DNA from 4 places in the Mesorhizobium sp. P170090 genome. Region 1 is predicted to be linked to each of the others. Evidence: riboswitches for the same ligand, from Rfam matches in the RefSeq annotation. Region 1 holds a riboswitch; each other region holds the start of a gene.

The links. A riboswitch is a leader RNA that binds a small molecule or an ion and turns the genes downstream of it on or off. The one in region 1 is predicted to bind cobalamin.
Region 2: linked by a shared signal. The riboswitch ahead of AC3EML_RS24025 (DUF1636 family protein) and the one ahead of AC3EML_RS06270 (aromatic ring-hydroxylating oxygenase subunit alpha) in region 1 are both predicted to bind cobalamin.
Region 3: linked by a shared signal. The riboswitch ahead of AC3EML_RS23780 (CbtB domain-containing protein) and the one ahead of AC3EML_RS06270 (aromatic ring-hydroxylating oxygenase subunit alpha) in region 1 are both predicted to bind cobalamin.
Region 4: linked by a shared signal. The riboswitch ahead of metE (5-methyltetrahydropteroyltriglutamate--homocysteine S-methyltransferase) and the one ahead of AC3EML_RS06270 (aromatic ring-hydroxylating oxygenase subunit alpha) in region 1 are both predicted to bind cobalamin.

Annotation. Positions count from the first base shown of each region.
Region 1 is NZ_JBYNWH010000001.1:1,256,973-1,260,853, forward strand. Features, by position in the region: gene AC3EML_RS06250 (ABC transporter ATP-binding protein) at 1-607, shown strand, start outside; gene AC3EML_RS06255 (DUF680 domain-containing protein) at 681-914, opposite strand; gene AC3EML_RS06260 (DUF680 domain-containing protein) at 987-1,190, opposite strand; gene AC3EML_RS06265 (DUF680 domain-containing protein) at 1,257-1,463, opposite strand; cobalamin riboswitch at 1,963-2,164, shown strand; gene AC3EML_RS06270 (aromatic ring-hydroxylating oxygenase subunit alpha) at 2,282-3,529, shown strand; gene AC3EML_RS06275 (FAD-binding oxidoreductase) at 3,567-3,881, shown strand, end outside.
Region 2 is NZ_JBYNWH010000001.1:4,947,677-4,951,557, forward strand. Features, by position in the region: gene AC3EML_RS24015 (winged helix-turn-helix domain-containing protein) at 1-999, shown strand, start outside; gene AC3EML_RS24020 (DUF6348 family protein) at 1,029-1,760, shown strand; cobalamin riboswitch at 1,779-1,983, shown strand; gene AC3EML_RS24025 (DUF1636 family protein) at 2,022-2,447, shown strand; gene cobW (cobalamin biosynthesis protein CobW) at 2,450-3,502, shown strand; gene cobN (cobaltochelatase subunit CobN) at 3,521-3,881, shown strand, end outside.
Region 3 is NZ_JBYNWH010000001.1:4,900,241-4,904,121, forward strand. Features, by position in the region: gene cbiB (adenosylcobinamide-phosphate synthase CbiB) at 1-459, shown strand, start outside; gene cobO (cob(I)yrinic acid a,c-diamide adenosyltransferase) at 594-1,208, opposite strand; gene cobU (bifunctional adenosylcobinamide kinase/adenosylcobinamide-phosphate guanylyltransferase) at 1,210-1,722, opposite strand; gene AC3EML_RS23775 (CbtA family protein) at 1,715-2,518, opposite strand; gene AC3EML_RS23780 (CbtB domain-containing protein) at 2,534-2,713, opposite strand; cobalamin riboswitch at 2,750-2,944, opposite strand; gene AC3EML_RS23785 (gamma-glutamylcyclotransferase) at 3,012-3,704, opposite strand; gene AC3EML_RS23790 (aromatic ring-hydroxylating oxygenase subunit alpha) at 3,839-3,881, shown strand, end outside.
Region 4 is NZ_JBYNWH010000001.1:1,964,369-1,968,249, reverse strand. Features, by position in the region: gene metK (methionine adenosyltransferase) at 1-269, shown strand, start outside; gene AC3EML_RS09425 (adenosine kinase) at 378-1,370, shown strand; cobalamin riboswitch at 1,779-1,926, shown strand; gene metE (5-methyltetrahydropteroyltriglutamate--homocysteine S-methyltransferase) at 2,021-3,881, shown strand, end outside.

The sequences.
Region 1 (3,881 bases):
CGTCGCCACCCGCATCGAGATCGCCAAGCTCAAGGAATCGATGCCTGCCACGACCATGATCTACGTCACCCACGATCAGGTCGAAGCGATGACGCTCGCCGACCGCATCGTCGTGCTGAAGGATGGCCATATCGAGCAGGTCGGCACGCCGATGGACCTCTACAAGAAGCCCGGCAATCTGTTCGTTGCCCAGTTCATCGGCTCGCCGGCCATGAACATCCTGCCGGCGACAATCGACAGGACGGGCAACCCGACAATCGTCAGCCATGTCGGCGGCCGCAAGGCCACGGTGCCGATTGCAACGCCGGCGTCAGCCAAGGGTGCGGCGGTCAGCTTCGGCGTGCGGCCGGAGGATTTGTCGGTCGCCACCGGCACGGAATATCTTTTCGAGGGCGTGGTGGACTATGTCGAGCAGCTCGGCGAGGTGCAGCTGGTCTATATCGATATCGGTCGCGCCGACCTGCCATTGGTGACCAAGCTGCCCGGCAATGTCGAGGTCAAGCGCGGGGCAAAGCTGCGGCTGACCGCGGATGCCGGGGACCTGCACATCTTCGACGCCGATGGGCACTCCTTCTCGCTCAAGCCGGTGGAAGTGAAGGCGGCTTGAGATAGCTGCGTCGTACAGGCATGAAAAAAGAGCGGCGGGCCAGGCCCGCCGCTCTTTTTTCAAGCTTCGGCTGTTAGTTGTTGCCGAACCGATCCCTGTCGCTGCTCTGAGGAACGAACTTCTGTTGGTCGTCCGACGAGTTCAGCAGCTTGTAGACCGCCGAGTTGGTGCCGGTCGATGAGGTGCGGGTGGTGTCGACGGCAGCGGCCGGCTGGTTGGCGCCATTGGAGCCATAATTGTCGCTGCCGGCAAAGGCAGCGCTCGAAATAGCCAGAAGGGCTGCGGTGGCAAGAACGATCTTCTTCATTTTAGTCTCCTGAATTTTTCTGATGTCGCCAGCTGCAGCGGATAAGCCCGCCGCGTGCTGGGAAACCGGCTTTTAACGGCCGAAAAGGTTACGGTCGGCACCGTGGGCAGGCGTCTGCTCGGTCGAAACCGACTTCTCAACCGAAGCGGTGTGGCCGCTGTCGGTCCACGTAACCGCTGGCTGGTTGGCGCCGTTGGAACCGTAGTTGTCGCTGCCGGCGAAAGCGCTGCCGGAGATGGCCAAAACGGCGGCGGCAGCAAGGATGAGCTTTTTCATTTTCAAACACTCCTGAATTTTTTGGGATCCGAGAGCGACGGGTTAGCCGCTCTCCTTTGGTCGGGATCAGCGATTGCCGTAGAGGTCGCGGTCGGCGCCCTGAACGACAGGCTGCTTGTCAGCGTGCGCCGGCTTCTGAATGGAAGCCGTATACGAGCTGTCGACCGAGACGGCTGGCTGGTTCGCACCATTGGAACCGTAATTGTCGCTACCGGCGAAGGCGCTGCCGGTGATCGCCAAAACGGCTGCGGCAGTGAGGATGATCTTTTTCATTTTTAGTACTCCAGTTTGTCTGTCCGTCTAGCGGCGTGTCTTGGGAGGAATTCGCGTCGTTCGGACAGCCCCGATGTGGGAAAGCCATAGGCTGGTTTCCAATCACGAAGTTGTTCCGTGTGGACCACGGTCCTGCACCTTGAAATTGTGCCAGGAAGTTCCTTCATGGCTGTTTACTGTATTGTTTTCAGTTGCTTATGTCGAACCGAGTGGTTCGCTCCGGTGTCGGTTTCCGGGCCGTCGTTCACACCGTCCTGCACGCATTGTCAACAGAAACGAACCGTTCGGTTCGATTAGAGATTGCTAATAGTAACTTTTCGATACCGTTGAGCCCTTTTTGCCCCCGATCGGAACTGGATCCGCAGCAATTCGAAACGGCGATGATGGCGCCGCAAGACAGGATCTCAGCCCTTCGGTGGTCGGCGGGGCGTATGCCGCGCGTGTCGCGCCGCATGGATATGATGTCGCTTTCATGCCGACGTCGCGATCGCTGCCGTGATTAGATGATCGCATCTCAGGTGCCGCTTCGTGACGACGCAGCGGAGAATTGGGAAGCCGGTCAGAATCCGGCGCTGCCCCCGCAACGGTGGTGGAGTTGAAGTCGCAACGGGAGACCACTGGGCAAGAGCCTGGGAAGGTGTCGCGATGGTCCGCAAGGACAACTCCAGAGCCCGGAAACCAGCCCGAGATGCCTAGACTCGACTGATCGCGGTGGGCGGTCAAGAGGTGGATAGTGCATGTCCGGAGCCGCGCCGGCCTGCGTCCGATCCTTCCTCCATCACCACCAAGTTCAGTCCTTAAACCACGAGGACAGAACTATGGATACGCGCAACGACATGCTGAGGCTCCTGAACGGCCGCAAGCAAGGCTTTTCGCTGGAACAGCCCTTCTACACCGACCCGGACTATTTCAAGCTCGACATGGAGCTCATCTGGTATCGGGACTGGCTGTTCATCGGCCATGATTGCGAACTGCCGAAGCCCGGCAGCTATATCACCGTGCAGATCGGCGATTATCCGGTGGTGCTGGTCCGCGACCAGAAGGGCAACATCAACGCCTTTCACAATTCCTGCCGCCATCGCGGCAGCCGTGTCTGCAACACTGAGAAGGGCATGGCGGCAAAGCTTGTCTGCCCTTATCACCAGTGGACCTACGAGCTTGACGGCCGGCTGCTGTTTGCCCGCCAGATGGCCGACGGTTTCGACAAGAGCCAGTTCGGCCTGAAGCCCGTCGCCTGCGAGAGCGTCGGCGGCTACATCTTCATCTGCCTGGCGAAAGAACCTGCCGACTTTGCCCCGATGCGCGCCATGATAGAGCCCTACCTCAAGCCGCACCGGCTGAATGAAGCCAAGGTCGCCTTCGAGAGCACCATCATCGAGAAGGGCAACTGGAAGCTGGTCTGGGAAAACAACCGCGAATGCTATCACTGCGCCGGCAATCATCCAGAGCTGTGCAAGACATTCCCCGAAGCGCCGACGGTGACCGGCGTGCAGGGCGCCGACAGCGATCCGGAGATGCTGGCGCACTGGGCGAAATGCGAGGCGGCGGGCCTGCCGAGCAAGTTCCGCATCGATCCGGCCGGGCAATACCGCGCCACCCGCGCGCCGCTGCTGCGCGATGCCGTCAGCTACACGATGTCGGGAAAGCGCGCGGTGACGAAGAACCTGTCCGACACTGTTGCCGCCGACCGCATCGGCACCTTGATGCACTACCACTATCCGACGACCTGGAACCACATACTGATCGACCATGCGGTCACCTTCCGGGTGCTGCCGATCAGCGCCACGCAAACCGCGGTGACGACCAAGTGGCTGGTGCACAAGGATGCGGTCGAGGGCGTCGACTACAACCTTGAGGAGCTCACCCATGTCTGGACCGAGACCAACGACCAGGACCGCCGCATCGTCGAGGAAAACGCCTTCGGCATCCTGTCGCCGGCCTATGAGCCCGGCCCCTATTCGGAGCTGCATGAGGGCGGCGTGATCCAGTTCGTCGAATGGTACGCGGCCTTCATCGGCCCGCGCCTTGCCGAAGGCGGCCGGCCGGCGCTGCGCAGCGTCGCGTGAACTGGAGCAGGCGAAGAGGGACCAGAGGATGAATGCGATGACGGATCTTGGGCTCTATCGCCATCTCGACCAGATGGCGCCGTGGAACGATAGGCTGCAGGTGCTGGAAGTGATCGGCGTCAGCGACGAGGCGCCCGACGTCAAGACCTTCACCTTCCGCTCCGACAACCAGACCTGGTTCCGCTACAAGCCGGGCCAGTTCCTGACGCTGGAACTGCCGACACCGGACGGGCCGCTGATGCGCACCTATACGCTGTCGTCGTCGCCATCGCGGCCGTTTTCGATCGCGGTGACGGTCAAGGCGCAGGCCGGCAGCATCGGCACGCGCTGGATGTTCGACCATCTGGTGCCC
Region 2 (3,881 bases), 3.7 Mb from region 1:
GCCGCAATCACCCGCAAGCGCACCGTGTTCGAGTACTGGGCGCATGAGGCCTCCTTCCTGCCGGTCGAGACATACCCGCTGATGCGCTGGCGCATGCAGCGCGCCGAGCAGGGCGATGAAATGTATCTGGGTCTCGCCAAATGGGGCCGCGAGCACGCCGCCTATATCGAAGAGATCTACCGTGCGGTCGCCGAGCGTGGCCCGATCGCCGCTTCGGCCCTGGAAGGCCAGAAAGGTTCGGGCGGCTGGTGGGGCTGGAGCCACGCCAAGCACGCCTTCGAATGGCTGTTCTGGGCCGGACGCATCACCACGGCGCACCGCCGTGGCTTCGAACGCTTCTATGACCTGCCCGAGCGCGTGCTGCCGCAGGCGATCCTCGATCTGCCGGTGCCGGCCGCCGAGGACGCGCACCGCGAATTGCTGCGCATTTCTGCCCGCGCCCACGGCATCGCCACATCAGGCGATTTGCGCGACTATTTCCGCCTGTCGCCGGCCGACATGAAGGGCCGGTTGGAGGAACTGGTCGAACTGGGCGAGTTGCTGCCGGTACGCGTCGAAGGCTGGGACAAACCGGCTTACCTCTATAAGGACGCCCGCCTGCCGCGAAAGATCGAGGCCCGCGCCTTGCTGGCGCCCTTCGATCCGGTGGTCTTCGAGCGAGCGCGCACCGAGCGTCTCTTCGATTTCCGCTACCGCATCGAGATCTACACCCCGGCCGACAAGCGGCAATATGGCTATTACGTGCTGCCTTTCCTGCTCGGCGACAAGATCGTCGCCCGCGTCGACCTCAAGGCCGACCGGCCTGCGAGTGTCTTACGCGTCCACGCCGCCTATGCCGAAGCAGGCGCACCGCCTGAGACCACCGCACAGCTTTTCGAGGAACTAAAGGAGATGCAGGGCTGGCTTGGACTTGAGCGCATCGAAGTGACGCCCGCCGGCGATTTGGGGCCGGCATTGGCTAGCGAGAGAGATGGCCAACCCTTGCAGCGTCTGTCATAGACGCCTCAATAAGCCTCGTAGGTTGTGCAATGGCATCGGACAAAGTGCTCGACATGATCCATGGCGCCCTCATTGCGCATGGAATAGATGCAGTCCGCAGAGATAGGGACGTCATGCTCCAATCGAAGCAGCTTCGGTTTGAGGCGGAGGTGTTCGAGACGAGTTCTGACCGGCTGGTCCTGGAAATCTACATTTTTTCTCCGCTGCTTGATGTTCAGCCGGTCATTGAATCCTTTGCTGGCTTCGGCGACACGCGCGAACAGGAACTGAACCAGGCGTTTGAAAAGTTTCTCCGTGGTGTTTTCCATGTGGCCATTGAGGGACTGGCCGATCACGTCTGCGAGAACATGCAGGCCGAAATAGAGCTTTGGCAGCGAAGCAGCGCCAGTTGGAAGATCTGGCGAAAAGATGCCCGCTGGAAAATCTATAGCGGCCCGGTCATTTCCCAGGCCACAACCGAGCTATGCTCGCTGACACCAGGCTATCCAGCATTCTGTGCCAAGCTGGAAAAGCTGTTCACAGCTTCGGTACCCCCCGGAAGCCATTTTGTCCGGACCTTTCTGGCAGGCTTGAAGGGCACGCTGATTAGTGCCGAAGTCCTTCTGGACAACGCGGTTTGGCATGAGGGACAGAATCTGGCTGTCGGTCATGACTGGGACTATGGCGTTGGCTATCAAGCTATCCGACAGGTCATCCTGGCACTGCCGGAACCGGGACATGACAGCCCCTGCCGACATCGCCATGTCGTAGCCGTGCGTTGACACCGCCGCCCGCAAAAGCCTAAATCCGCTGCAGACGGTCCCCTGCCCGCAACGGCAAGGGCCAAGAGGGAATGCGGTGCGGGACGAAAATCCCAAATCCGCGGCTGTCCCCGCAACTGTAAGCGAAGAGCCAAGGCCGAAAGCCACTGGGTAACACCGGGAAGGCGGCTAACCAAGGCGATGACCCGCGAGCCAGGAGACCTGCCGTCTGAGACAAAGTATCCGATCGCCTGGCGGGTTTCCGGGCAAGGAGCACGGTTTTTGGACCAGAACAGCAGTTTTTCGGCTGGCACAGCGGACATTGCGTCCGGGGACAACGACGCCCTGACCGGCGTGACCGTCATCGTCTGCGCCTCCTGCCGCGATGAGACCGGTTCCGACGCCCATCCGCGCGCCGGCGAATTGCTGGCTGAGGACACACGCCGCGCCGCTGCCGGCGATATCCGGGTCCGCACCGCCGAATGTCTCGGCAATTGCAAGCGCCGCCTCAGCGCCGCGATCCTGCGTGATGGCTGCTGGAGCTATGTCTTCGGCGATCTGGCCCCAACCAGCGGCGCCGACCTCGTCACCGGCGCAAAGCTCTTCGCGACTTCGACCGACGGCCTCATCCCGTGGCGCGGCCGGCCCGATAGCCTCAAGCGCGGCCTCGTTGCCCGCATCCCACCCCTCGACATGCTGAAGGACTGACGATGAACGCTTCAAACCCGGCCGCCAACCTCTCCCGTGTTCCCTGCACTGTCGTTACAGGCTTCCTCGGCGCCGGCAAGACGACGCTGGTCCGCCATCTCCTGGAAAATGCCGGCGGCAAGCGCATCGCCATCATCGTCAACGAGTTCGGCGACATCGGCATCGACGGGGAAATCCTGAAAGGCTGCGGCATCGACACCTGCCCCGAGGAAAACATCGTCGAACTGGCCAATGGCTGCATCTGCTGTACAGTCGCCGACGATTTCGTGCCCGCCCTCGACAAGATCCTCGCGCTGACACCGAAGGTTGACCACATCCTGATCGAGACCTCGGGCCTGGCTCTGCCCAAGCCGCTGGTCCAGGCGTTCCAGTGGCCGAGCGTGAAGAGCCGGGTAACCGTCGACGGTGTCATCGCCGTGGTAGACGGCCCGGCGCTGGCCGAAGGCCGCGTCGCCAACGACATGGACGCTTTGCAGGCACAGCGCGCTCAGGACGAGACGCTCGACCATGACGATCCTGTCGAAGAAGTGTTCGAGGACCAGATCGCCTGCGCCGATTTGATCATCCTGTCGAAGAGCGATCTGATGGACGCCCCCGGTTCGGCCCGCGCCAACGCCATCATCAATGAACATTCCGCCCGCGCGGTAAAAATCGTGCCGACTGCGCATGGCAAGGTCGACCCGTCGGTGCTGCTTGGCCTCGGTCTCGCCGTCGAAGACGACATCGAGAACCGCAAGTCGCATCACGACGGCGCTTTCGATCATGAGCATGACGATTTCGACACCTTCATCGTCGACATCCCCTCGATCACCAATCCGGACGAACTGGCAAAGCGCGTCGCTGCCGCCGCCGAACAGGAAAACGTGCTTCGCGTGAAAGGCTTCGTCGAGGTCGGCGGCAAGCCGATGCGGCTTTTGCTGCAGGCCGTCGGCCCACGCGTCAACCATTACTATGACCGCGCCTGGACGGCCGAGGACGATCGCCGCTCGCGTCTCGTCGTCATTGGCCTGAAGGGGCTGAACCGTCCGGCGATCGAGCGTATACTCGCCGGTTGATCTCAGGCACGAGCCGCGATGCACATACTCACCACGACCTCCGCCTCGCTCGACGATCTCGCCGAGCCGGTTGATCTCCGGCAGACGCCGGCGGATATCGTGGCGCTGTCCTTCACCGACAGCGACCTCGCCGGCCTCGCGGCGGCCTGGAAGGCCGATGCCGCCCGCCTGCCGTCGATGCGGCTGGCGGCGTTGCGCGACCTGCGTCATCCCATGTCCGTGGACCTCTGGATCGACAGCGTCGCCCGCCAGGCCAAGGTGATCTTGGTGCGCATCCTCGGCGGCTATGACTGGTGGCGCTATGGCTGCGACCAACTCGCGGTGACTGCTCGCGAACGTGGCATCAAGCTGGCGCTGCTGCCTGGTGAAAGCCATGACG
Region 3 (3,881 bases), 3.6 Mb from region 1:
GGCGTCGCCTACAAGGCCGCCAACACCGCCGATTCGATGATCGGCCACCGCACCCCGCACCACGAGGCCTTCGGCCGCGCGGCGGCACTCTTCGACGACTGGATCAACCTGCCGGCGTCCCGGCTGACCGCGTTGCTGATCGTTGCCGCCGCCTTTCTCGTTGACGGCGCCGATCCCCGCAACGCCTGGCAAGCAGTGCGGCGCGACGCCAAAAAGCACCGCTCACCCAATGCCGGTTGGCCGGAAGCAGCAATGGCCGGCGCACTCGGCCTGGCGCTCGCCGGCCCGCGCAGCTATGGCGGCGTCATCGTCGAGGACGCCTATATGGGCGAAGGCGGTAGGCGCGCGGCGGAAAGCCAGGACATCAGGCAGGCGCTGAAATTGTACCAGGTGGCGGACTATCTGCTGATTGGGCTGTTCGGGTTGCTGTCGGCTGTGCTTATCGCGGTGACGTTCTGAGAGCTTACCGTCGCCCTTCCTTTACCCTCCCCCTTGTGGGGAGGGTCGGCGCGAAGCGCCGGGGTGGGGGACTGCGACCTACGAGAACCCCCACCCCGATCCGCTTCGCGGATCGACCCTCCCCACGAAACCCCTCAAAACTCGATCCCCTGCTGCGCCTTCACGCCGGCCGAAAAATGATGCTTCGTCACGCCCATCTCCGTCACCAGATCCGCCGCCTCGACCAGCGCCGGCTTGGCGTTGCGGCCGGTGACGACGACATGCAGACCTTCGCGCCGCGCTTTCAGCGCCGCCACCACTCTGTAGAGATCGAGATAGTCGTAACGCAGCGCGATGTTCAGTTCGTCCAGCACGACGAGGCTGATCGAGGGATCGGCGATCAGTTCCAGCGCCTTGGCCCAGGCGGCTTCGGCCGCCTTAATGTCGCGCTTCAGATCCTGCGTCTCCCAGGTGAAACCCTCGCCCATCGTGTGCCAGACGACGCGGTCGCCAAACGCCGCGAAGGCATCCTTCTCGCCGGTGTGCCATTTGCCCTTGATGAACTGGACGATTCCGACGCGCTTGCCATAGCCGAGCATGCGCAGCGCCAGCCCGAAGGCAGCCGTGGTCTTGCCCTTGCCGGGTCCGGTGTTGACGATCAGCAGCCCCTTCTCGACCGTCTTTTCCGCGACCTCGGCGTCCTGCACCGCCTTGCGCTTGGCCATCTTGGCGCGATGGCGCTCTTCGTCTTTTGTGTCGATATCGGTCATCTCATTTCACCTTGAGCGGCAGCCCCGCCACCATCAGAAGCACCATATCAGCTACGACCGCGATCTGCTGGTTGAGCCGGCCGGCGGCATCGCGGAACCGGCGTGCCAGCGCATTGTCGGGCACGATGCCTTGTCCGACTTCGTTGGAGACCACGAACCACGGTCCGCGCGGCCGCGAAAGCACATCGGCCAGCCGCCGGCACTCCCCCTCCAGATCATGATCGGCCAGCATATGATTGGTCAGCCACAGCGTCAGGCAGTCGACAAGCACCGGCTGGTTGTCCGGCAATGCCTCGAGCGCACCGGCAAGATCAAGCGGGGCGTCGATGGTCGCCCACCCCTCGCCACGGCGCGAGCGGTGCTGCGCGATGCGCTCGCGCATTTCGCCGTCATAGGCTAGCGCGGTGGCGATATAAGCCCATGGCGGCAGCAACGCCGTCGCCAAAGTTTCGGCATGCGCGCTCTTGCCGGAGCGCGCACCGCCGATGATGAAGGTCAAACTGCGATCAGGCAAAGCTGTCGCGCAGGCTGGTCGCGGTGCCGGCGAAGCGCGCGCGCACTACACCGACAACTGCGCCGAGCACCAGCCAGAACACCAGATTGGTCAGCGTCACCGCCACCACGAACTGATGATGCAGGCCCTCCGGGATCGGCGTTACGAAACTGTCAGGCTGCGGCGCGCCGACAATATGCGGGGCGACGATCAGGACGACGGCGAGCACGGTCAGGGGCGCCGACGTGCGGAAGGTGATAAGGGCAAGACCGATCGCCGTTGTCATCACCGTTGCCCACCACCAGATCTGGCGCTGCATGAGATCGGCCGCCGGCATTGCCGGCAGTTCCGGCGGCAGGCCGAGGCCCGGCGCCAGCGTGAACACGGCAAAGCCGGCCAAGCCCCAGAACACGCCCTGGCGCCAGCTGCCGATGCCGCCGGCGAACTCGGAAACCGCCACCAGGACCAGCGCGAAGCCGATGCCGGTGACGATATTGGCGACGACACTGAAGGCGAAACGCTCGAAGCCGTCGGCCGGCGCCCAGCCTTCGTCCTCCGCCGGCGCGGCTGCTTCAGCCGGTGCTGCGCTGCTCACCGCATTTTCCGCCGGCGCGGCGGTGCTCATGGCATCGGTGTCCGCAGCGTTGGCGGCGGGCGCCGCGGCATGCTGATGCTCATGGCCGCCACCAGCCTTTTCGTAGACCTCCGCCTTGAGGATCAGCGGCACGGTGGCGTAGGCCTGCATGCAGGCGAGAGCGACACCCGCCACGAGCCCTGCGATCGCCGCGATGAACACGACGTTGCGAAACAGGTTCATGATGTCAGATCCTCGTCAGTGGCAGGGAAACGCCATCGAATGGCGATAGTCGTGCGCCGCATTGTGGACCGCATCGATATGCGAGAAACCGACAACGCCGACGACGAAAATGCCCAGAAACGCGCTAAGCACGAGCTGCATGAAGCGCGACTGCGAGGAGACGGATGCGCCGAGGGAGACGGAAGCGGTATTCATATCTTGTCCTTTCGCCCTCCACCCGAGGGCATCGAAGTCAGTTCCCTGTCGCCGGCAGGTCTCCTGGCTCGCGGATCAGCGCCCTTCCCCACCTTCCCGAGGAAAAATCCTCAGTGGCTTGGAGAGGACTACCGCACACAGTTGCGGGGGCAGCCACGGCATTGGGCAACAAGTCAGCCCTCACCGCATTCCCTCTTGGTCCCTAACGGAACCGACGACATGCATGACTATAGGCTGAAACGGCCGCATCCGGCAAACCAAATTCCGCCGGCCAACAGCGCGAATGCGCCATGCGGCGTTACGGGTTCAACGCGGTGATCCGCTCGGCAACCAGCCGCTGCAGCCGCCACAGATGGCGATCGTGAATGCCGCGCTCTTCAAGGTTTTTCACCGTGTTGTAGAGATAGTCGGCGCCCGATCCCCAGTGCCCGCAGGACGTGGCCAGCCTTTCGACGATCTTGCCTTCGTCGAGCGGGCCGGAATAGGTCAGGCCGTTGCGGTTGATCACGAAGGCCAATGCCCTGAGCGGTCCGGCCTCGCTTGCAAGCTTCAGCATGCGCGGCCGGTAGCTTGTCGGCTTCAGCGTGACTTCGCGCCGGAAAAGCCGGCCCAACTGCTCGCGCCGGTTATTGTCGGTCAGCCGAAAGGCGACGCCCTTGCATTGTCCGCCACGGTCCAGCGCCATCATCAGGCCGGGGCTGACCTTGGTGCCGCGCCAGCGCGTCATGTTCATGCAAAAGGACCGATGCCAGCCGCGCGCCAGCGCAACGCGGTCCTCGACATAATCTATTTCCGGTTTCCAGATCAGCGATCCATAGCCGAACAGCCATAGCGGTTCGCTATCCGGGAGTTCGACCTGCAATTCATCCAGAAGCGCGTCATAGTCGGCTTCATCGAGATGCATCGCGTCCGGATCAGGCCCGGGGTCCCTGCTCTCGCGCCAGCAGCGCGCGACCAGCTCCGGCGTAAGCGACATCTGTCGTGCGGCCACGTCCGAATCCCCCCAATTCCGAATGTCCCATGTCCACGACATGATTATGCGCCGCGCCTGCAACCGGCAATGCGGCACTCTGATTGACAAACGATTTGCCGGGGTGTCGGCTGACGCTTCATAGGAAGCCAGCCATGCATCCCAACCCGAGCGAGCGCGACCCCTATAACGGCCTGA
Region 4 (3,881 bases), 710 kb from region 1:
CTTACGCAATCGGCGTGGCCAGTCCGGTTTCCGTCATGGTCAACACGTTCGGGACAGCCAGGGTTGAGGAAAGCAGGATCGAGCGCCTCATTCTTGAGTTGTTCGATCTCAGACCGAAAGGCATTATCAAGATGCTTGATCTCTTACGCCCTATATACCGCAATACAGCGACCTATGGCCATTTCGGCCGTGAAGAGCCTGATTTCACCTGGGAGAAGACAGACAGGGCGGACGAATTGCGTCGCGAGGCAGGACTCGCCGCCCCGTGAGAGCCGCCGGCGAACGGATTGGCAAGCGGAAAGCCCATTTCCACCGGGCAGACCCGCGCCTGGCAGGCGTGGCGAGAAGCCGGCTCGGGTTTTTTGGCGGAGACATTGATGCCGGATTATGACGTGCTTTGCATCGGCAATGCCATTGTCGACATCATCGCCCAGTGCGACGAGGCATTCCTCGAGATCAACGGCATCATCAAGGGTGCGATGAACCTCATCGACACCAAGCGCGCCGAGCTGCTCTACAGCCGCATGGGGCCGGCGATCGAGGCCTCGGGCGGCAGCGCCGGCAACACGGCGGCGGGCGTCGCCAGCTTCGGCGGCCGCGCCGCATTCTTCGGCAAGGTGTCGAACGATCCGCTCGGCGAAATCTACGCCCACGACATCCATGCCCAGGGCGTTGCCTTCGACACCAGGCCGCTCGAGGGCCAGCCGCCGACGGCGCGCTCGATGATCTTCGTCACCCCCGACGGCGAGCGCTCGATGAACACCTATCTCGGCGCCTGCATCGAACTCGGGCCGGAAGACGTCGAGGCCGACAAGGCGTCGGGCGCCAAGGTCACCTATTTCGAGGGCTATCTGTGGGATCCGCCGCGCGCCAAGGAGGCGATCCGGCAGACGGCGAAGCTCGCACACGAGGCCGGGCGCGAAGTGTCGATGACGTTGTCTGATTCGTTCTGCGTCGACCGCTACCGGGACGAGTTCCTCGAGCTGATGCGCTCGGGCACTGTCGACATCGTCTTTGCCAACAGCCACGAGATCAAGTCGCTCTACCAGACAAAATCCTTCGACGAGGCGCTGGCGGCTATCCGCAAAGACTGCAAGATTGCCGCCGTCACCCGCTCCGAAAAAGGCTCAGTGATCGTGCGCGGCGACGAGACCGTCACCATTCAGGCGACGACGATCCGCGAACTGGTCGACACCACCGGCGCCGGCGACCTCTATGCCGCCGGTTTCCTCTACGGCTACACCTCGGGGCGCAGCCTGAAGGATTGCGGCGATCTCGGCTCGCTGGCCGCCGGGCTGGTGATCCAGCAGCTCGGGCCACGGCCGCGGCAGAATCTGCGCAGCGAGGCGGAAGGGGCTGGGTTGCTGTAGATGCGCCGGCAACTAACCAGCCGCCCTACTGACGCGATGACCGCAGTGGCGGAACTGTGTCAAAGCTCGCTGATAGCGACAGCCATTCGCTTCGGAGAACTGACCCATGCTGCTGCCGTGAAGCTCGCTGGAGGAGCGGTGCAAGGCGTGCTTGCCATGACGGCATTCACCGTCATCCAGATCGTCACCAGCATTTTCCAGAAGCTCAGCTTGGGGAAGGCCAGTAAGGTTCCTGAGGTAACGGAGAACTCGCGGCGTCCGTCGGACTTGACTTGCGATCACGTCCCACGATGCCGAATGCGGGCAGCAGACTGAATATTTCACAATGCTAGACAAAGGCGTAAAAGCGCGATCACATAACTACATAAACATTTCGTTATGCGTCATTGACAAAAGAGCGAACTGCTGTGATTGTCTGCGTGTCGTGGTTCTCGCGTGCGGCGCTGCCGCAGCGGAGCTAAGAGGGAAGCCGGTGCGATGCCGGCGCTGCCCCCGCAACTGTTAGCGGCGAGCCAACCCCGCGAGCCAGGAGGCCTGCCACGCGAATTACGTCCACGGGCGGGGTGTCTCGGTGGCCGCTGCAACCCGGCGTTGATGCCGGCCTGCTAGCGCCTTCCTTGTCACCGACGCCCCAATCACCGGGGTATGACATGACTGTCTCTCAGCAAATTCCTGTAGCAACGCTCGGCGTGCCGCGCTTCGGTCGTCGGCGAGAACTGAAATTCGCGCTTGAAAGCTACTGGTCCGGAACATCGTCCGCTGGCGACCTTCTCACGACGTCGAAGGCGCTCCGTGCCGCTAGCTGGGAAGAGCAGCGCGATCGCGGCGTGTCGAAAATCCCGTCGAACGACTTCTCGCTTTACGACCATGTGCTCGACACCGCAGCCATGGTCGGGGCCGTTCCGTCCCGTTACGGCTGGAATAGCGGCGAGGTCCCACTTGACATCTACTTCGCAATGGCGCGCGGCAACCAGGGTCAGACGGAGGATTGTGGACACGCTGGTTACCAGGAGGAGGCTCATGGACCTGGTGTAACCGCGATGGAAATGACCAAGTGGTTTGACACCAACTACCACTACATTGTGCCGGAACTCGATGATGATCAGACGTTCGCCCTCTCGTCATCGAAGCCGGTCGATTACTTCCTCGAGGCTAAAGCTCTCGGCATTCACACACGCCCAGTCATCCTTGGACCCATCACCTTCCTCAAGCTGGCGAAATCGCCTGCCGAGGGGTTCGGTCCCATCGCTCTCCTACCGCGGCTGCTGCCGGTTTACGAGCAGCTTCTGGAGAGGCTGAAGCTGTCGGGAGCCGACTGGGTGCAGATCGATGAGCCAGCGCTTGTCCTCGATCTGAACCCGAACGAACGAGCTGCGTTCGAATTCGCCTATGGCCAGCTGTCGAAAGCCGCGCCCGAGCTGAAGATCATGCTGGCTACGTATTTCGGGTCGCTGGGAGACAATCTCGAAACCGCGATTTCTCTGCCCCTGGCCGGCCTGCATATTGATCTCGTGCGCGCTCCCGAGCAGCTGGAAACGGTGGCTCGGCTCGCTCCGAAGGATCTGGTGCTCTCGCTTGGCTTGATCGATGGCCGCAACGTCTGGCGTGCGAACCTGCCCGCCATTCTCGACCGCATCAAACCGATCGTCGCCGGCTGGCCCTTGGACCGCGTCGAGATCGCGCCTTCTTGCTCGATGCTGCATGTGCCGATTGATCTGCGCATGGAGACGGAACTCGACGCGGACATCAGGTCGTGGCTCGCCTTCGCGGCCCAGAAGACCGACGAGCTGGTCTTGCTGGCCCGGGCCCTGTCCCAAGGCAGGGATGCGGTGGCAGGCGCGTTGAAAGCGTCTGCCGAGGCTGCCGCCACGCGCGTGACATCCACGAGGATCCATGACCCGCTTGTTCAGGGGCGGATCGCTAGCATTCAGGACAGCGCGAAGCGACGAGAGAGCGCTTTTGGCGAGCGCTCCAGAGTCCAGGCCGGCTCACTCGGGCTGCCGCCGTTCCCGACGACGACCATCGGGTCCTTCCCGCAGACGCCGCAGGTACGCAAGGCGCGGGCCGCTCATGCGAAGGGCCAGCTGAGCTATGTCGACTATGAGACGTTCCTGAAGAAGGAGATCGAGGCTGCAATTCGCTGGCAGGAAGAGATCGGGCTGGACGTGCTGGTGCATGGTGAGTTCGAGCGAAACGACATGGTACAGCATTTCGGCGAGCAGTTGTCCGGCTTCGCGCTCACCCAGCATGCCTGGGTACAAAGCTATGGGTCGCGCTACGTGCGTCCCCCCATCATTTTCGGCGACGTATCGAGGCGCAATCCGATGACAGTGCGCTGGTGGCAATTCGCCCAGTCGCTTACGGAAAAGCCCGTGAAGGGAATGCTCACAGGCCCAGTCACCATTCTCAACTGGTCTTTTGTTCGCGACGACGTACCCCGCTCCGAAGCCTGCCGCCAGATCGCGCTCGCCATCCGCGACGAAGTGACGGATCTCGAAAGATCCGGCGCAA